DNA from 3 places in the Pseudomonas sp. NyZ201 genome. Region 2 is predicted to be linked to each of the others. Evidence: predicted binding sites of a transcription regulator. Region 2 holds the regulator's gene; each other region holds the start of a gene.

Region 1 (6,732 bases), 2.6 Mb from region 2:
GACCGGCGTCCATTCGACCGGCGGGTTCACAACAGCATTCGTCTGGCTCATCAGAGCACCTCCTCGGTGACGGGAATCAGGTGCAGCTCGGCAGCGGCAATCGGCCGGCGCTGCCCGCGTTCGCGGACGAAGTGCAGGTCCGGGTCGGCTCGCTGGTCGTTGACGAAGGTACGGAAACGCTTGAGCTTTTCCGGGTCCTTGAGAGCGTTTGCCCATTCGCACTCATAACGATCGACCACGTGCTGCATCTGCGCTTCCAGTTCGGCCGCCAGGCCCAGGCTGTCGTCGAGGATCACCTGCTTGAGGTAGTCCAGCCCGCCCTCCAGGTTCTCGCGCCAGACCGACGTGCGCTGCAGCTTGTCGGCGGTGCGGATGTAGAACATCAGCAAGCGATCGATCAGCCGCACCAGCGTGGCGTCATCCAGGTCGGTGGCGAACAGTTCGGCATGACGCGGACGCATGCCGCCATTACCGCAGACATAAAGGTTCCAGCCCTTCTCGGTAGCGATCACGCCGATATCCTTGCTCTGCGCCTCGGCGCATTCGCGGGTGCAGCCGGACACGGCGAACTTGAGTTTGTGCGGCGAACGCAGGCCCTTGTAGCGGTCTTCCAGGTGCAGGGCCATCTTCACGCTGTCCTGCACCCCGTAGCGGCACCAGGTGCTGCCCACGCAGGACTTCACCGTGCGCGTCGACTTGCCATAGGCATGCCCGGTCTCGAAGCCGGCAGCAATCAGTTCTTCCCAGATCAGCGGCAGTTCGTGCAGTTGCGCGCCGAACAGGTCGATACGCTGGCCGCCGGTGATCTTGGTGTAGAGATCGTATTTCTTCGCCACCTCGCCGATCACGATCAGCTTGTCCGGGGTGATCTCGCCGCCAGGGATGCGCGGCACCACCGAGTAGGTGCCGTTCTTCTGCATGTTGGCCATGAAGGTGTCGTTGGTGTCCTGCAGCGGCACCAGCGCCGGGTCCATGATCGGCTGGTTCCAGCACGAAGCGAGGATCGAGCCGACCGTGGGTTTGCAGATGTCGCAGCCCAGGTGGCCCTTGCCGTGGCGGGCGAGCAGTTCGTCGAAATCGCGGATGCCTTCCACCCGCACCAGCGCATAAAGCTCCTGGCGGGTATAGGCGAAGTGTTCGCAAAGGCTCTTGTCCACGGCCACGCCGCGCGCCGTCAGTTCATGCTCGAACACCTGCTTGAGCAAGGCCGCGCAGCCGCCGCAACCGCTGGCCGCCTTGGTGCAGCCCTTGACCGCCGCGAGGTCGGCGCAACCGCTGTCGATGGCGGCGCAGATCGCCCCCTTGCTGACGTTGTGGCAGGAGCAGATGGTCGCACTGTCCGGCAGGGCATCGGCGCCCAGGGCGGGGGCACCGGAGGATTGCGGGAGGATCAGTGCCGAAGGATCGGCGGGTACGGCGATGCCGTTCTGGGCGTATTGCAGCAGGGTGTCGTAGTAGCTGTTGTCACCCACCAGCACTGCGCCGATCACCCGCTTGCCGCTGGCGTCCAGCACCAGCCGGCGATAGCTGCTGCCGCCTTCGTCGATGAAGCGGTAGCTGCGCGAGCCCGGGGTGGCGCCGTGGGCATCGCCGATGGAACCGACATCGACGCCCAGCAGCTTGAGCTTGGTCGACATATCGGCGCCAGCGAAGGCAACCGACGGTTGCCCGGCCAGGGCCGCCGCCAGGTTGCGCGCCATGCTGTAGCCCGGGGCGACCAGGCCGAATACGCTGCCATTCCACGACGCGCATTCGCCGATGGCGTAGATCTGCGGATCGCTGCTGCGGCACTCGCCATCGATCACCACGCCGCCACGGGGGGCTACGTCCAGACCGCAGGCGCGGGCCAGGGCGTCCTGGGGGCGGATACCGGCGGAGAACACGATCAGGTCGGTTTCGAGGAACTCGCCGCCGTCGAAGTTCATCCGGTAGCGGTACTCCTCGCCTGCAACGATGGCCTGGGTGGCGCGGGACAGGTGCACACCGACCCCAAGTGCCTCGATCCGCGCACGCAGCGCCGCTCCGCCTTCAGCGTCCAGTTGCACCGGCATCAGGCGCGGGGCGAATTCCACCACATGGGCTTCCAGGCCGAGGGACTTGAGGGCGTTGGCCGCTTCCAGGCCAAGCAGGCCACCACCGACCACCACCCCGCGCCGGGCGCTGGCGGCGGCGGCACGGATGTTGTCGAGGTCGTCGAGGGTGCGATAGACCAGGCGCGCCGCGCCTTCGGAACCCTCGATCGGCGGGACGAAGGGATAGGACCCGGTAGCGAGGATCAGACGGTCGTAGGCATAACGGCCGGCGCTGGTCACCACTTCGCGGCGCTCGCGGTCCACTTCCAGCACAGCCTCGTGCAGATGCAGGGCCACACCGTGTTCGGCGTACAGGCCGGCGTCGCCCAGGGCCAGGGCTTCGGCGTCGCTGCCGCCGAAGTATTCGGACAGGTGCACGCGGTCATAGGCGCGCTGGCGCTCCTCGCCGAATACCCGCACCTCGAAACGCCCCAGGGCGCCGCGTTCGATCAATTGCTCGACGCAGTGATGGCCAACCATGCCGTTGCCGACGATAACCAGCTTTTCTCGTTGTTGGATGGACGCGAAAGCGTTCATGCGCGGTTCCTCACGGTGCGGGGCGTGCCCCGGAAAAAACACAAAAAAAGGCGCCTGGAGCCGAAGCTCCAGGCGCCTTTGCCTGGTCTTGATCGTTGTGGTCCGGTGCGGTGATCGACGTTGACCACCCGGGACGTTGTGGAAAGGTAAAAGCAGGGACTGTGCCAAGTGCTGGCAGGGCCTGATTTCCGGGGATTTCAGGGTTTAGCGGGTGAATTTTCTGAACCATGCTGGTGCGGGAGTCACCGTTTTGGAGCATGTCTTTTTGCAGACCTTCCCGGCCTCATCGCCGGCAACGCCGGCTCCCACAGTGTGGCGGTGCATGCAGAACCTTGTGGGAGCCGGCGTTGCCGGCGATGGGGACCGAGAGATCAATACACATCTCGCAGATACCGCTTGTCCTTCCCCATCTGCGCCACATACGCGGCAGCCTCATCGATACTCATCCCGCCATGCTCCGCTACCACCGCCTTCAACGCCGCATCCACATCCCTGGCCATCCGCGAAGCATCGCCGCACACGTAGAAGAACGCCCCCTCCTGCAACCAGCGCCACAACTCCGCACCCTGCTCCTGCATGCGCTGCTGCACGTAGATCTTCCGTTCCTGGTCACGGGAGAACGCCGTGTCCAGCCGGGTCAGCAAGCCGGACTCGCACCAGGCCAGCAGTTCATCCCGGTAGTAGAAATCGCACGCCTGGTGCTGCTCGCCAAAGAACAGCCAGTTGCGCCCGCGCGCCTGTCGCGCCTCGCGTTCCTGGAGAAATGCACGAAACGGCGCGACGCCGGTGCCCGGCCCGACCATGATCACCGGCACCTCGTCGTTATCCGGCAAACGGAAGCTGGCCGTCGGTTGCGGGAAGATGTCGACGTGCAGGCCCTGTGCGCGGTCGGCGAGGAAACTCGAACACACGCCCTTGCGCCGCCCGTAGCGTACGGTGGACATCGTCAGGTGAACCTGCGTCGGGTGCCGCCTCGGGCTGGAACTGATCGAGTACAGGCGCGGCTGCAAGGGCTTGAGCAGCGCCAGCCACTCGTCCAGGGAAAGCGCCAGGGGAAATTCGGCAAGCAGGTCCACCAGTTGCCGCCCCCACAGCCAGTCATCGAGCGCAGCCTTGTCCGTGGGCAGGCCGGTGACCTTCTGCAGGATCCGCGGGGTGATGCGGGTGATGTCCAGTCGTCCGGCCAGCGCAGTGGCCAGCGGCATCCGGCCTTTGCAATCGACTTCGGCGTCACCATCGAGGCCGGTGCGCCGCAGGAATTCATCCACCAGTTCCGGGCAGTTGCGCGGCCACACACCGAGGGCATCGCCGGCCTGGTAGCTCAGCCCACAGTCGCCCAGGTCGAAGACGATCTGCCGGGTTTCCTTGCTGGCACCCGGCCCGCTGAGCAGGCGGTTGTCCAGCAGGCGAGCAGGCACCGGGTTGTACTTGCCGACCACCGGTGTCTCGCTCTCGGCGACCGCCAGCGGTGCTTGCCCATTCGCCAGCGTGGCCGTCAGCGCCGCCAACCATTCGGCGAAAGGCTCGTCGAACTCCGGCTCGCAGTCCACCCGCTCCAGCATGCGCTGGCCGCCCAGCTCGGCCAGGCGCTGGTCCAGCTTGCGCCCGAAGCCACAGAACCGGTCGTAGCTGGAGTCACCCAGCGCCAGCACCGCGTAGGGCCGCCTGGTCCAATCCCCGGCTTCGCCTTGCAGCGCCTGCCAGAACGCCACGCCGCTGTCCGGCGCCTCGCCATCGCCGAAGGTGCTGGCGATCAACAGCAGGCTGGCGGCCGCACCGACCTGCTCCGGCCGCGCGGCATCCATGCATTCCAGGTGCACCGCCAGGCCGGCCGCCCGCAAATGCCTGGCGCAACGCTCGGCGAGGGTCTGGCTGTTGCCGGTCTGCGAGGCCCAAAGCACCAAATGGCGCTGGCGGTCGTCAGGGGGCTCGGTGACGGCGGGTTGCAGTTCCAGGGCGTCTATCCGCTCGCCAGCGACCCGGGTCAGGGCTACGGCGCAGTGCTTGAAGGCCGGCTGCAGGGAAAGCGGATCGACCGCATCGCAAGTCAGTGCATTGATTGCCAGTTGCTCACCATACAGATCGTTCCAGTGAAACGGCGCAAAGCAGTTGCCCGGCATCACCCGGGTAGTGATCCGCGCCGGCAGTACCGCCTGGCCACGACGGGAGCGAATCTGTACCTGGTCCTTGTCGATGATTCCGAGATCGGCTGCGTCGGCCGGGTGGATTTCAACGAAGGGCCCCGGATCCAGCCTGTTGAGGCTGGCAACCTTGCCGGTCTTGGTAAGGGTGTGCCACTGGTGCTGCACACGTCCGGTATTGAGCACCAGCGGATAGGATTCATCCGGCAATTCGGCAGGCGGCAACCAGGGACGAGCGAAGAAACGTGCCTTGCCCGACGCGGTGGGGAAGCTGATTGCCGGGCGCTCACCCGCTGCGTTTTCCCGCAGGGCCTGGCTCAGGCCGTCATTCAGGTAGCGCAGCGGGCTGCGGGAGGTCGCGCGCCCCGGCTCGAACGGCCACTGTTGCGGGCCTGCGCGCAGTTTCGGGTAGTCCAGACCGCGCAGGTCGTAGCCAGTGGCCGGGTTCCAGGCCTGGCGGATTTCGTCGAAGACCTGCTCGGCGCTGGTGTAGCTGAAACCTTCCTCATAGCCCATGGCACAGGCGACCCGGGCAATGATCTGCCAGTCCGCCAGGCTGTCGCCCGGCGCATCGACCGCCTTGGCGGCAAGGGTCAGGTTGCGCTCGGAATTGACCATCACCCCTTCGGATTCGGCCCACAGGGCGGCCGGCAGGAGGATATCGGCGTAGCGGTTGGTTTCCGTGTCGAGGAAGGCGTCCTGGCTGATGACCAGTTCCGCCGCTTGTAGCCCGTCGATCACCGTCTGGCGGTTGGCGACGCTGGCCACCGGGTTGCTGCAGATGATCCAGCAGGCCTTGACCTGCCCCGCTGCCATCTGCCGGAACAGATCGACGGTGCCTTCGCCCGCCTCGGCACGCAGGCTGCCGGCGGGGATGCGCCAAAGCGCCTCGATGAACCGGCGATCGGCTTCGACCAGCGCCGAACGTTGCCCCGGCAGGCCCTGGCCCATGTAGCCCATTTCCCGTCCGCCCATGGCGTTGGGCTGACCGGTGAGGGAGAAGGGGCCGCTCCCCGGGCGACAGATGGCGCCGGTGGCCAGGTGCAGGTTGCACACGGCGTTGCTGTGCCAGGTGCCGTGGATGCTCTGGTTCAGGCCCATGGTCCAGCAGCTCATCCAGTCTTTCGCGCCGCCGATCAAGGCTGCCGCCTGGCGGATATCGGCCTCGGTCAGGCCAGTGATCTGCGCAACACGGGCGGGTGTGTAGTCGGCGAGAAAGGCCGGCATCTCTTCCCAGCCTTCGGTGTAGCGCTCGATGAACGCATTGTCGGTATGGCCGTTTTCCAGCAGCAGGTGCAGCAGGCCGTTGAGCAACGCCAGGTCGGTGCCTGGACGAACCTGGAGGAACAGGTCGGCCTTGTCGGCGGTGGCACTGCGCCGCGGATCGACCACGATCAGGCGTGCACCCGCCTTGAGCCGGTCGAGCAGGCGCAGGAAGAGAATCGGGTGACAATCGGCCATGTTGGCGCCGATCACCAGAAAGACCTCGGCCCGGTCGAAATCCTCGTAGCTGCCCGGCGGTCCGTCGGCGCCCAGGGACAGCTTGTAGCCACTCCCGGCACTGGCCATGCACAGGCGCGAATTGGATTCGATATGGCGGCTGCGGATGTAGCCCTTGACCAGCTTGTTGGCGAGGTACTGGGCTTCCAGGGACATCTGCCCCGAGACGTACAGCGCGACGGCGTCGGGGCCGTGGGTATCGATGATGGCGCGCAGGCGCCGGGCGGTCTGGCCGATGGCCTGGTCGATACCAAGACGCACCGGATCGCGCTGGCGCTGGTCGCGCAGCCAGGCCCATTGCATGCGTCCGGACTCGCGCAGCGGTTGGTGGCAGGTCAGGCCCTTGGTGCACAACCGGCCGAGATTGCTCGGGTGCTGCTTGTCTCCGCTGACCCGGGTGACCTGGTTATCGGTCACGCTCATGACGATGCCGCATCCGACACCGCAATATGGACAGACACTGCGCACCGTCGTGCTGGTCA
Region 2 (6,732 bases):
CCTTGCGCCACAGCGGCAAGACCTACACCGAACTGCTGAGCTTCATCAGCGAGTACGGCCAATACCCGCGTACCGAGCGCCTGCTGTACCGGCAGGAGCCACAGCCCGGTGTGCTGGCCGGTCGCGACCCCGTGATTTCCCAAGCCATCCGACAAGGAATCCACTGATGCCACACGCCTTGCCTGCATTGCCCTACGCCTACGACGCGCTGGAGCCGCATATCGATACCCAGACCATGCAGATCCACCACACCAAGCATCACCAGACCTACATCAACAACCTCAATGCCGCCCTCGATGGCACCGAATGGGCCGAATGGCCGGTGGAGAAGCTGGTGGCGGCGGTCAAGCAGCTGCCGCAGGGCCTCCAGGCCGCGGTCATCAACCAGGGCGGCGGCCACGCCAACCACACCCTGTTCTGGACCGTCATGTCGCCGAACGGCGGTGGCGTGCCTCACGGCGCGGTAGCCAAGGCCATCGACGAGCAACTGGGCGGTTTCGAAGCCTTCAAGGACGCCTTCACCAAGGCCGCCCTGACCCGCTTCGGCAGCGGCTGGGCCTGGCTGAGCGTTACTCCGGAGAAGCGCGTAGTGGTGGAGAGCAGCGGCAACCAGGACAGCCCACTGATGAACGGCAACACGCCGATCCTTGGCCTGGACGTCTGGGAGCACGCCTACTACCTGCTGTACCAGAACCGCCGCCCGGAATATATCAACGCGTTCTACAACGTGGTCGACTGGGCCGAAGTCGAGCGGCGCTACCTTGCCGCCGTGGCGTGAGTGACAAGCGAATGCGCTCGGATGTCTTGTCCGTAAGCAGCGTGCGTTTGTTCCGCCTGGCGCTGGGCACCCTGTTGCTGCTGGTGGGCACGGCCTTGCTGGTGGCCCAGGGGATCGCCTGGCTCGACCTGGAGCCGCGGATGATGCGGGCACTGGAGGGCGGGGCGCTTTGTGCGCTTGGTACCGCGCTCGGTGCGGTACCGGTGCTGGTGATCCGCAGCATGCCGGTGGCGCTGGCGGACACCCTGTTGGGCTTTGGTGCTGGCGTCATGCTGGCGGCGACGGCGTTCTCGCTGATCATCCCGGGGCTGGATGCCGCCCAGGCGGTGGGCTTCGGCAAGTGGGGCGCGGGTGGTCTGGTCAGCTTCGGCCTGTTGTCCGGCGCGTTGTGCCTGTACCTGGTGGATCGCCAGGTCTCCAGCGCTTCGCCCGAGGCGCTGGTGGCTTGCGGCACCCAGCCGGTGATACCGGCGCGGATCTGGATCTTCGTCATCGCCATCATTGCCCACAACATTCCGGAAGGCATGGCCATCGGTGTGTCTGCCGGCGGTGGCATGCCGGACGCGGACAGCCTGGCGATGGGCATCGCCTTGCAGGACGTACCGGAAGGGTTGGTGATCGCGCTGGTGCTGGCCGGCGCCGGGATGGCGCGCTTCAAGGCGTTCCTGATCGGCGCGGCGTCCGGACTGGTGGAGCCTGCGGCGGCATTGGTGTGTGCCTGGTTGGTCAATGTGGCCGAGCTGCTGTTGCCGCTCGGGCTGGCCTTTGCGGCCGGGGCGATGTTGCTGGTGGTCACCCAGGAAATCATTCCCGAATCGCGGGCCAACGGGCATCACCGGTTGGCCAGCCTGGGGCTGTGCGTCGGGTTCTGCCTGATGATGGTGATGGATACCGCGCTGTCTTGATAAAGGCTGCGATAAGGCCGGCAATTACAGCACTGTTGTCAGATCTGGCCAATCGCTGGCAAGCCAGCTCCCACAGTGTCCGCGTCGTGCTTTTGAATGCCCTGCAGGAGCTGGCTTGCCTGCGATGGACTGCGAGCAGTCCCAAAACCATCAGCCCCGAATGAAAAAGCCCGCCAAATGGCGGGCTTTTTCATTCGGGGCTGGGTGGCGACTTCACTCGCCTTCATCAAAGCGATTGTTGATCAATTCCACCAGCGCCTGGATCGCTTCATTGTCTTGCTCACCTTCCGCAGACAGGTGCACCGTGGTGCCCTTGCCCGCCGCCAGCATCATCACCGCCATGATGCTCTTGCCGTCCACCAGCTTGTCCGGCGCGCGCCCAACCTTGACCGTGCAGGGAAACTTGCCGGCCACGCCGACGAATTTGGCGGCAGCACGGGCATGCAGCCCCAGCTTGTTGATGATCTCGATTTCAATGGCGGGCATCGCGGGTGGGATCCTGTGGACTAGAGGTCGCGGTGGCGGACCTGGACGTTCTTCAATATGGGTTGCAGCAACTGGCCCAGGCGTTCGGTCAGGTAGACCGAGCGATGGTGACCGCCGGTGCAGCCGATGGCAACGGTGACGTAGGCGCGGTTGCTGGCGGCGAAGCGTGGCAACCATTTCAGCAGGTAGGACGATATGTCCTGGAACATCTCTTCCACATCCGGTTGTGCCGCGAGGTAATCGATGACGGGCTGGTCCTGGCCGGAGTGCTCGCGCAGTTCCGGTTTCCAGTACGGGTTCGGCAGGCAGCGCACGTCGAACACCACATCGGCATCCACCGGCATGCCGCGTTTGAATCCGAAGGACTCGATCAGGAAGGCGGTACCGGGCTCGGGCTGGTTCAACAGGCGCAATTTGATCGAGTCACGCAACTGATAGAGGTTCAGGTTGGTGGTATCGATCTTCAGGTCCGCCAGGTCGGCGATGGGGCCCAGCAGTTCGCTTTCGACCCGTATCGCTTCGGCGAGCGAACGGTCCTGGTTGGTCAGCGGATGACGCCGCCGGGTTTCGGAGAAGCGCTTGAGCAGGGTGTCTTCATCGGCGTCCAGGTAAAGCACATCACATTGGATATGCCTGGATCTCGCTTCCTCCAGCAATTCGGGGAAGCGTGTAAGGTGGCTGGGCAGGTTGCGAGCATCGATCGATACCGCAACCCGCGGCTGCAGCAATTCGGTGTTGATCAGCGCGCTTTCCGCCAACTGCGGCAGCAGGCCGGCGGGGAGGTTGTCGATGCAGTAGAAGCCGTTGTCTTCCAGGACATCGAGGGCGGTGCTCTTGCCCGATCCGGAACGGCCGCTGACGATGACCAGGCGCATGCTCAGGACTCGTTCTGCCCGTCCAGGACAACCTGGTACAGGGCGGTGCTGCTGTCGGCGGCGCGCAGCCTGTCACGAATTTCCTTGCGATCAAGCATGCTGGCAATCTGGCGCAGCAGCTCCAGGTGCGCATCGGTGGCGGCTTCCGGGACCAGCAGGACGAACAGCAGGTCTACCGGGGCGCCGTCGATGGCGTCGAAATCGATGGGGGCATCCAGGTGCAGCAAGGCACTGACCGGACTGGCGCAGCCCTTGAGCCGGCAGTGAGGAATCGCGATCCCGTTGCCGAAGCCCGTGGAGCCCAGTTTCTCGCGGGCAATCAGGCTTTCGAACACTTCCTGTCGGTCCAGTCCGGGAACGTCCGTCCCGATCAGGTTGGCGATCTGTTCAAGTACGCGCTTTTTACTGCCTCCCGGCACGTTCACCAGGGAACGGCCGGGGGTCAGGATGGATTCAAGTCGGATCATGGATGAGTGGGATCAGCGGGCCGCTGCGCCTTGCAGCAGGCTTTGCTGTTTTTCCTTGTGTTTTTTCAGTTGGCGGTCGAGCTTGTCGGTCAGGAGGTCGATTGCGGCATACATGTCTTCGTGCTCTGCGTTCGCTACCACCTCGCCACCAGGGATCTGCAAGGTCGCTTCCACTTTCTGCTGGATTTTCTCGACCTTCATGATGACCTGAACGTTGGTGATGCGGTCGTAATGACCCTCCAGGCGCTTGAGCTTCTGCTCGACATAGTCACGAAGCGGTGGAGTAACTTCTACATGTTGTCCACTGATGTTGACTTGCATACTGCTTCTCCTTTATTGCCGTGCATAAAGAGGCAGGTGTTGCGCCTGCCACTGAATTGCGATGGCACATCTCAGGGAATGTCACATCAATCGCTTGCGTTCGCTCGATGGCGCAATGCCAAGGGATTCGCGGTACTTGGCGACGGTGCGACGGGCTACCTGGATGCCTTGTGCCTCCAGTAAACCAGCGATCTTGCTGTCACTCAATGGCTTTTTCTGATTTTCCGCAGCAACCAGTTTCTTGATGATCGCGCGGATGGCGGTGGAGGAGCATTCACCCCCTTCGGAGGTACTGACGTGGCTGGAGAAGAAGTACTTCAGCTCGTAGATGCCGCGAGGGGTGTGCATGTATTTCTGCGTGGTGACGCGGGAAATGGTCGACTCGTGCATGCCCACCGCCTCGGCGATGTCATGCAGCACCAGCGGCTTCATGGCCTCGTCGCCATGGTCGAGGAAGCCGCGCTGATGCTCGACGATCTGGGTCGCTACCTTCATCAGGGTCTCGTTGCGGCTCTGCAGGCTCTTGATGAACCAGCGCGCCTCCTGCAACTGGTTGCGCATGAAGGTGTTGTCGGCGCTGGTGTCTGCGCGGCGGACGAAGCCGGCATATTGCGGGTTGACCCGCAGGCGCGGCACCGCTTCCTGGTTCAGTTCGACCAGCCAGCGTTCGTTGTCCTTGCGCACGATGACATCGGGCACCACGTATTCCGGCTCGCTGGACTCGATCTGCGAGCCGGGGCGCGGATTCAGGCTCTGCACCAGCTCGATGACCTGGCGCAGCTCGTCTTCCTTGAGCTTCATGCGGCGCATGAGCTGGCTGTAGTCGCGGCTGCCGAGCAGGTCAATGTAGTCGCTGACCAGGCGCTGGGCTTCGTTCATCCACGGCGTGCTGGCGGGCAGCTGGCGCAGTTGCAGCAACAGGCACTCGCCCAGGTTGCGCGCACCGATGCCCGCAGGCTCGAACTGCTGGATGCGGTGCAGGACGGCTTCGACTTCGTCCAGCTCGATATCCAGCTCAGGGTCGAAGGAGTCGCAGATTTCCTCCAGGGTCTCGTCGAGGTAGCCCTGGTTGTTGATGCAGTCGATCAGGGTGACGGCGATCAGGCGGTCGGTGTCCGACATCGGTGCCAGGTTGAGCTGCCAGAGCAGGTGGCTTTGCAGGCTTTCGCCGGCCGAGGTGCGGGTAGTGAAGTCCCACTCGTCGTCATCGTTGCTGGGCAGGCTGCTGGCACTGGTCTGGTAGATGTCTTCCCAGGCGGTATCGACAGGCAGTTCGTTGGGGATGCGCTCGTTCCATTCGCCTTCTTCGAGGTTCTCCGCAGTGGATGCGGACTGTTCGAAGCTGCTCTCCTGAGACTCCGCGACGGGCTTGCTCTCGGCGTTGTCGGCCATGGGGTCGCTGTTGTCGAAGTCGTCGCCGTCTTCCTGGCGTTCGAGCATCGGATTGGACTCCAGGGCTTCCTGGATTTCCTGCTGCAGGTCCAGCGTTGAGAGCTGGAGCAGACGGATGGCCTGTTGCAACTGCGGGGTCATCGTCAGTTGCTGGCCCATTCTTAGGACGAGCGATGGTTTCATGGCTGGGGCTTTACACCTTATTCGCCGGCGCGCATGCGCCATCTACGACACGGGCGCTGGGCGCCAATTTTAAGCAAGTTATATGCCTGAAATTGTAGCGTTTGCCTAGAGCGCTGTAACAATTAAGCCTGGAATAATGGCTCAATGCCAGCGCTCGGGTCACTCCGATATGTCGACCTACAGCCGGAACTCGTGGCCGAGGTACACCTCTTTCACCAACTGGTTGGCGAGGATGGTCTGCGCGTCGCCCTCGGCGATCAGCTGGCCGTCGTTGACGATGTACGCGGTTTCGCAGATGTCCAGGGTCTCGCGGACGTTGTGGTCGGTGATCAGTACACCGATACCCTTGGCCTTGAGGTGATGGATGATCTGCTTGATGTCGCCGACCGAAATCGGGTCCACCCCGGCGAAGGGTTCGTCGAGCAGGATGAACTTCGGTGCGGTGGCCAGGGCGCGGGCGATTTCCACCCGGCGGCGTTCACCGCCGGACAGGCTCATGCCGAGGTTGTCGCGAATATGGCTGATGTGGAATTCCTGCAGCAGGCTTTCCAGCTCCTTGCGCCGGCCGTCGCTATCGAGGTCCTTGCGGGTTTCCAGGATCGCCATGATGTTGTTGGCCACCGACAGCTTGCGGAAGATCGAGGCTTCCTGGGGCAGGTAGCCGATGCCGGCGCGGGCGCGACCGTGCATGGGCTGGTGGCTGACGTCCAGGTCGTCGATCAGCACGCGGCCCTGGTCGGCCTGGACCAGGCCGACGATCATGTAGAAGCAGGTGGTCTTGCCGGCGCCGTTCGGGCCGAGCAGGCCGACGATCTGCCCGCTGTCGATCGACAGGCTGACATCGCGCACGACTTGCCGGCTCTTGTAGCTCTTGGCCAGGTGCTGGGCTTTGAGGGTCGCCATTACTCGCCCTTCTTCTTCGGCTGGATCACCATGTCGATGCGATTGCGCGGGGTCTTGATGTCCTTGCCGCCGCGACCGGCCGTGGCGACCTGGGTCTTGGAGTTGTAGACGATCTTCTCGCCCTCGGTGGTGTTGCCGGCGTTGATCACCTTGGCCTGGTCGGTAAGGACGATCAGGTCCTTGCCCGCCTGGTACTGGATCTGCTTGGCGTAACCCTGCATCTTGTCCGGCTTGGAGGCGTCCTGCTGCTGCTCGAAGTAGGCCAGGTTGCCCACCGAGGTCGCGGTGTCGATATCGCCGGCCTGGTTCAGGGTGACGGTGACCGTATGGCCTTTGATCATCATCGAGCCCTGGGTGATGATGACGTCGCCGGTGTAGGTCGCGACCTTGTTCTTGTCATCCATCTGGGCGCTGTCGGCCTG
Region 3 (6,732 bases), 1.6 Mb from region 2:
TGAAGGGTCTGATCGAAATGACCAACACCCTGAACATGGAGATCTTCTACTGGTGGTGCATCGCCTTGATGATCCTGATCCATGCCGGGTTCCTCTCCTACGAAATCGGCGCATCGCGCCTGAAGAACGCCCTCGCTGCCGGCGTCAAGAACATCCTTGCCTTCGGTTTCATCGTCCCCACCTTCTTCCTGTTCGGCTGGGCCATCTACAACGCCTTCCCCGATGGCCTGGTGCCGCGCATAGATGCCCTGGCCGCCGCGATGCCGTGGAGCCAGGCGATGGGCCCGAACATCAAGGACAATGCCACCGGCATCTTCTGGGGTGCCTTCGCCCTGTTCGCCGCCACCACCGGTTCGATCCTGTCCGGGGCGATCATCGAGCGGGCGCGGATGAGCGCCTTCATCATCATGACCATCCTCCTCGGCTCGGTGCTCTGGCTGTTCGGCGCGGCCTGGGGCTGGCACCCGGAGGGCTGGCTCACGGTCAAATGGGGCTACCACGACGTCGGCGCGGCCGGGGTGGTGCACATGATCGCCGGCTTCTTCGCCCTGGCCGTGGTCATCAACCTCGGCGCACGCATCGGCCGCTTCAACCCGGACGGCAGCGCCAACGCCATCGTCGGCCATAGCATGCCGATGAGCGTGGTCGGGCTGATGCTGATCATCGTCGGCTTCTTCGGCTTCCTCGGCGGCTGCATCATCTACAGTTCGGGCGCGCAGTGGATCAACATCTACGGCCAGCCGACCACCCTCTCCGCCTTCGCCTTCAATACCCTGATGGGCTTCGCCGGGGGCCTGATCGGCGCCTACCTGACCAGCCGCGAGCCGTACTGGATGATGTCCGGCGGCCTGGTGGGGATCATCTCCGTGGCCCCCGGCCTGGACCTCTACCACCCCGGCCTGGCGTACCTGATCGGCATGGGCGTGGCCGCCGTGGCGCCGCTGGTCAACAACCTCCTGCTGAAATTCCGCCTCGACGACGCGGTCGGCGCATTCGCCGTGCATGGCTTCGGCGGCTTCGCCGGGCTGGTGATCAGTGGCGTGTTCCTGTCCGGCTACCCGAACATGAACGGCATGGCCGAGATCAGCTTCATGGGGCAACTGGGCGGTGCCGTGGTCATGGCGTCGCTCGGGTTCATTCCCGGCTACCTGGTGTCCTGGGCACTGAAGAAAGCGGGCGTGCTGCGGGTGCCGGCGCATGCCGAAGAGCGTGGCCTGGACCTCACCGAAGTACCGGCCCAGGCCTATCCGGAATGGAGCGGGATCTATGGCGAGCCGGTGAAAGCCAAGCCGGTGATGATCGCTGAAAGCAAAGCCACTGTCTGAGGGGAAACGCCATGAGCATCAGTACCTATGAAGGCGCCAGCGCCGTATTTACCTTTGCCGACAAACCTGCCGTACTGGCGGTGATCACCCTGGTGGTGATCGCCGCCACGCTGTATGCGCTGGTGACTACATTCGTGCATGAGAAGCACAGTTATGCGATGCCGGACGAAGATCTACCGAAGCTGAAGTAAAGCCACAAAGCGACGCGGACCCTGTGGGAGCGGGTTCACCCGCGATTGCGGTAGTGAGTTCACAATAGCAATCGCGGGTAAACCCGCTCCCACAAGGTCCCTGCAAATCAAAGAGTTATGTTTTGTTCTATCAGAGCTGGCTTGCCAGCGATGAGGCACTCAAACACACCACCTTAAGCAACCTGCCCATCCCCCACCAGCTTCAACCCGACAATCCCGCCGACGATCATCAACAGGCACACGCCCTTCAGCACACCCAGCGATTCCCCGAGAAATACACTCCCGTAGATCACCGTCCCCAGCGTGCCGATCCCCACCCACACCGCATAGGCCAGGCCCAGCGGCAGTTCCCTGACCGACAGGCTCAGCAGGTAGATGCTCAGGGCCAGGAACACCCCGCAATACAGGCTCGGCCACAAGCGGGTAAAACCATCGGTACGCGGAATGATCGAGGCATACAGCACTTCGCAGGCCCCGGCCGCCAGCAGATACGTCCATCCATTCAACCAGCCCACTGCCCTTCTCCTTTCATCACACAAGCAAACGCCGGCACAAAGCGCCGGCGCTGTTTTCACTCAGGGATCAGTTGGAATACTTGTATCCCACCTCGCCGTGCGCGGAGAGGTCCAGGCCGTCCACCTCGGACTCTTCATCCACCCGCAGCCCGCCACAGAACGCCGCGGCGATCTTGAAGGCGACCCAACTGCTGACGGCCGAGAAGACGATGCTGAACAGGATCGCCCCGCCATTGACCACCAGTTGCTCCATCAGCCCGCGACCTTCGGCAAAGCCCTGGCCACCGATGGCGGTGAGGGCGAACACCGGGGTCAGCAGGCCGCCGAGAATCCCTGCCACGCCATGCACGCCGAACACGTCGAAGGCGTCGTCCAGGCCGATCATCGGCTTGAGCTTGTCCACCGACCAGACGCACACGGGCCCTGCGATGAAGCCCAGCAGGATGGCGCCCATAGGGCCGACGAAACCGCAGGCGGGAGTGATTGCCACCAGGCCGGCGATGGCCCCGGAAATCGCGCCGAACAGGCTGGGACGACCGCGGTATTGCCATTCGACGATCAGCCAGCCAAGGGCACCGGCACAGCTGGCAAGCATGGTGTTGACCATCACCAGCATGGCGAAGCCGCTGGCGGCCAGGGCGCAGCCACCACAGAAGCCGAGCCAGCCGACCCAGAGCATGCAGCCACCGGTGTAGGTCATGGTCATGTTGTGCGGGGCCAGGGCCTGGGTGCCGAAACCGCGCCGGCGCCCGAGCATCCAGGCGCCGACCAGGGCGGCGATGCCGACGTTCAGGTGCACCACGTTGCCGCCGGCGAAATCCTGCACGCCAAGGTTGAACACCCAGCCGCCACCCCAGCCCATATGGGCCATGGGCAGGTAGTTGAGGGTCAGCCAGAAGGCCATGAACACCATCACCGCCGAGAACTTCATGCGCTCGGCAAACGCACCGACGATGATCGCCGGGGTGATCGCGGCGAACAGCAGCATGAACAGGAAGTACAGGTATTCAGGGATGGTGCCGGTGATCGAATCCTTGCCTACCCCGTGCAGGAACAACTTGTCCAGGCCACCGATGAACGACTGCAGCGAGCCGCCATCGGTGAAGGTCAGGCTGTAGCCATAAAGCGCGAATAGCACCGCGGCCAGGGACGCGGTACAGAACACCTGCATCAGGATCGACAGCACATTCTTGCTACGCGCCATGCCGCCATAGAACAGGGCAAGGCCGGGCAACATCATCAACAGCACCACCAGCGAACACAGGGCCACGAAGGCGGTGTCGCCGCTGTCGATGGCCGCCGGCGCGTCCTCGGCCAATGCCGACGTCGCGCCCAACATCAAGGAAAGGCCCAAGGTACCGCGGACCACAGGTGAATACCGGATCATTGCCCACTGCCTCCAATCGATGGCATGCCGGTGACCGCAGCGTCAAACGGGCCGGCATTCGTTATCGCTGCGGCGCACCGCAATGTTTGATAGCCAGGGGGACAACGCAAGCGCCTTGCCAAGTTGGGCAAAACGCCACGAATTCATGGCAATCGATTGAAAACAAAGGTGTTTGTCGGAGCGGACGCGGCATGGCATGCGGGCACGAAACGATTCCCCATAGGAAATTTAGTTTCTTTTAGTGCAATCAACGCTGACCCTTCACCAGTTTGGTGCTCCGGCTGCAAGCCCTCTGCCGTGGGGCTTTTCCTGTCCGGATCATCAGGATTTACGGCATACCGTCCACCAATAAAGTGATTGCAAACAAGAAACACTCGCAGATAATATCCGCGCGCATTTTCTTCTTGTCCTACAAATTTCGTCAGGATTCCAACCCCGATGCGCCGTACCATCGTCTCGCTCTGCCTGCTCCACGCCGTCCCTGCCCTGGCCCTCGCCGCCGAACCCAGCCTCCAGCTCGAAGCCGTGAACATCAACGACAGCGCCGACTACGAGCGCGCCGATGGGCCGGTGCAGGGCTACAAGGCCACCCGGTCGGCCAGTGCGACACGCACCGACACCGCCCTGCACGAAACGCCGCAGTCGGTCAGCGTGGTGCCTCGCGCAGTGCTGGAAGACACCGGCGCAACCCGCCTGCAGGACGCCCTCGACTACGCCGGAGGCGTTGGCCGGGCCAACAATTTCGGGGCCCAGGGCCTGACCACCGTCACCGTGCGCGGCTTCACCACCGGTGAGTACTACCGCAATGGCTTCCCGATGAACCGCGGCTATCCTGGCGCGCCGGACTCGGCCATCGTCGAGCGCCTGGAGGTGATCCGCGGCCCGGCCACCAGCCTGTATGGACGTGGCGACCCCGGCGGCACCTTCAACGTGGTCACCAAGCAGCCATTGCCCGAATCGAAGGTCACCGTCGGCAGCCAGCTCGATGACCAGGGCATGCACCGCGCCACCCTCGATGCCACTGGCCCGCTCAACCAGGACGGCAGCCTGGCCTATCGCCTCAACGTGCTCGGCGAAGGTGGCGAGAGCTTCCGCGATGACGTGGAAAGCGAGCGCTACGAAGTGGCGCCGGTGCTCAGCTGGCAGGTCAACGACGCCACGAAGATCGTTTTCGAAGGCGACTTCATGCGCAACAACCATCCGCTGGACCGCGGCCTGACCCGCTATGCCACGCAACAGGGCAGCGCCTCGCGGGACACCTATCTGTGGGAGAAAGGCAGCGACAACCTGCTGCATAACGATAACGACATGGCCCAGGTACGCTTCGAGCATCTGCTCAACGACGACTGGACCCTGGCCGGTGGCGTGCAATGGCTGGACGGGTCGCTGCAAGGCAACGCCGTGGAAGCCAACGCACTCCAGGCCGATGGCCGCACCCTTGGGCGCAACTTCAACTGGCGCAAGCTGGAATGGTCCGACCGCGATTACCAGTTGAACCTGACCGGTCACTTCGACACCGGGGCGTTCAGCCACACCCTGCTCACCGGCATCGAATACGAGGACTACGACTACCAGTCGATCATCCTGCGTTCGGCAGCCGGCGCCAGCGCCTACCCGATCGATATCTACCATCCGGTGCTCGGCCAGCCGCGCCCGGCCCTGACCCGCACCACCACCCACGACAAGGAAAACCTCAAGACCTGGGCGTTCTTCATCCAGGACCAGGTGGCCCTGACCGAGCGCCTCAAGGCCCTGGCCGGCGCCCGCTTCGAACGTTTCGAGCACGACTACGACAACCGGCTCAACAGCACCGGCGACTTCACCAAGGCCGAGAACGGCGTGACCCCGCGCCTGGGCCTGCTCTACGACCTGACCGACACTGTCGCGGTCTACGCCAACACCGCACGCTCGTTCAAGCCCAACAGCGGCGCGGCCCGTGAAGGCGGTGGTTTCGATCCGGAAAAAGGCCGGTCGTGGGAGCTGGGGGTGAAATGGGAAGCCCTGGAACGCCAGCTCGCGGTGGACGCGGCGATCTACCACATCGTCAAGGAAAACGTGCTGACCCGCGACCCGATCGACCCGACCTACAGCATCGCTGCCGGCGAGGTTCGCAGCCGTGGCCTGGACATCAACGTCGCCGGCAACATCACCCCCGAATGGCGGGTGATCGGTGGCTACGCCTATGTCGATGCCGAAGTGACCAAGGACAACCGCCTGCCCACCGGCACGCGCCTGGCGAACATCCCGCGCAACAGCTTCAGCCTGCTCAACACCTATGAATTCCAGGACGGCCTGGCCAAGGGCCTGGGCCTGGGTGTCGGGGTGAAATACGTCGATGATCGCAACGGCCAGACCGAAGCGGTGACCTACACCATGGAGCGCTATAGCGTTGTCGACCTGTTGAGCTTCTACAAGGTCAACGAGCATGTGCGCCTGAACCTGGACGTGAAGAACCTGTTCAACAAGGGCTATGACGAAGGTGCGTTCAATACCTATGCCTATCCGGGAGCACCGCGCACGGTGCAGGCCGGGGTGGCGTACACCTTCTAGATTCCAAGGCTGACAGCAAATCCTGTGGGACCGAAATCGCGGGTGAACCCGCTCCCACAGGGTTCTCGGCAGGCCCTCAATATCGAGGCTTGCCGCAGCCAGTGTGGGAGCGGGTTCACCCGCGATAGCGTCAGGTCAGGTAACACAGATATCAGTAGATAACGCGATAGATCGCCTCAACCTCCCCCACATCCATATCCCGCGGATTGCTGTCGATCAGCCGCTGCAACCCGCCGACCACATCCGCGGCCATGCCCGGGATCGCCGCTTCATCCACGCCAAGCTTCGACAAGCGCAGTTCCAGCCCGCTGTCGCGCACCAGCCCTTCGATAGCCTGGACAAAGGCTTCGGCCGCAGCCCCTTCGTCAGTGAACACCGCTCCCGGCAACAGATGCCCCGCCAGTTCCGCATACAGCCCCCGTGCCGCTTCGAGGTTGAAGCGGATCATCGGTGCCATGACCAGCGCATTGGCATGTCCATGGGGAATGTGGAAGCGCGCCCCCAACGGATAGGCCAACCCGTGGATGGCGGCCACCGAGGCATTGACGAAGGCCATCCCGGCCATCAGCGAGCCTTGCAGCATCGCTTCCCGCGCCGCCACGTCGCGACCGTCCGCCAGCACCTTGCGCAGGTTGCCGCCGAGCAGCCTTAGCGCCGTGGTCGCCAGGCCATCGGAGATGGGGTTCTTGCGCGTGCGGCTGGTGTACGCCTCGATGGCATGCACCATGGCATCCAACCCGGTGGCGGCCGTGACCTGCGCCGGC

The links. Region 2 encodes sigma-54, which starts transcription at its own class of promoters, with help from an activator protein. Its sites were predicted from a motif close to ANTGGCATNNANNTTGCTNT; they were not measured.
Region 1: a site for sigma-54 is predicted at 2,759-2,778, ahead of nirB (nitrite reductase large subunit NirB). Genes of this name have one in related genera too.
Region 3: a site for sigma-54 is predicted at 3,522-3,541, ahead of ACPFMA_RS16215 (ammonium transporter). Genes of this name have one in related genera too.

Annotation. Positions count from the first base shown of each region.
Region 1 is NZ_CP187557.1:1,546,950-1,553,681, reverse strand. It holds gene nirD (nitrite reductase small subunit NirD) at 1-51, opposite strand, end outside; gene nirB (nitrite reductase large subunit NirB) at 51-2,609, opposite strand; gene ACPFMA_RS07140 (molybdopterin-dependent oxidoreductase) at 2,981-6,732, opposite strand, start outside.
Region 2 is NZ_CP187557.1:5,267,745-5,274,476, reverse strand. It holds gene ACPFMA_RS23690 (hypothetical protein) at 1-167, shown strand, start outside; gene ACPFMA_RS23685 (superoxide dismutase) at 167-778, shown strand; gene ACPFMA_RS23680 (ZIP family metal transporter) at 790-1,683, shown strand; gene ACPFMA_RS23675 (HPr family phosphocarrier protein) at 1,897-2,169, opposite strand; gene rapZ (RNase adapter RapZ) at 2,190-3,044, opposite strand; gene ptsN (PTS IIA-like nitrogen regulatory protein PtsN) at 3,047-3,511, opposite strand; gene hpf (ribosome hibernation-promoting factor, HPF/YfiA family) at 3,524-3,832, opposite strand; gene ACPFMA_RS23655 (RNA polymerase factor sigma-54) at 3,914-5,407, opposite strand; gene lptB (LPS export ABC transporter ATP-binding protein) at 5,585-6,310, opposite strand; gene lptA (lipopolysaccharide transport periplasmic protein LptA) at 6,310-6,732, opposite strand, start outside.
Region 3 is NZ_CP187557.1:3,664,460-3,671,191, forward strand. It holds gene ACPFMA_RS16200 (ammonium transporter) at 1-1,325, shown strand, start outside; gene ACPFMA_RS16205 (hypothetical protein) at 1,337-1,516, shown strand; gene ACPFMA_RS16210 (DMT family transporter) at 1,690-2,031, opposite strand; gene ACPFMA_RS16215 (ammonium transporter) at 2,099-3,418, opposite strand; gene ACPFMA_RS16220 (hypothetical protein) at 3,562-3,870, opposite strand; gene ACPFMA_RS16225 (TonB-dependent siderophore receptor) at 3,857-5,968, shown strand; gene ACPFMA_RS16230 (iron-containing alcohol dehydrogenase) at 6,120-6,732, opposite strand, start outside.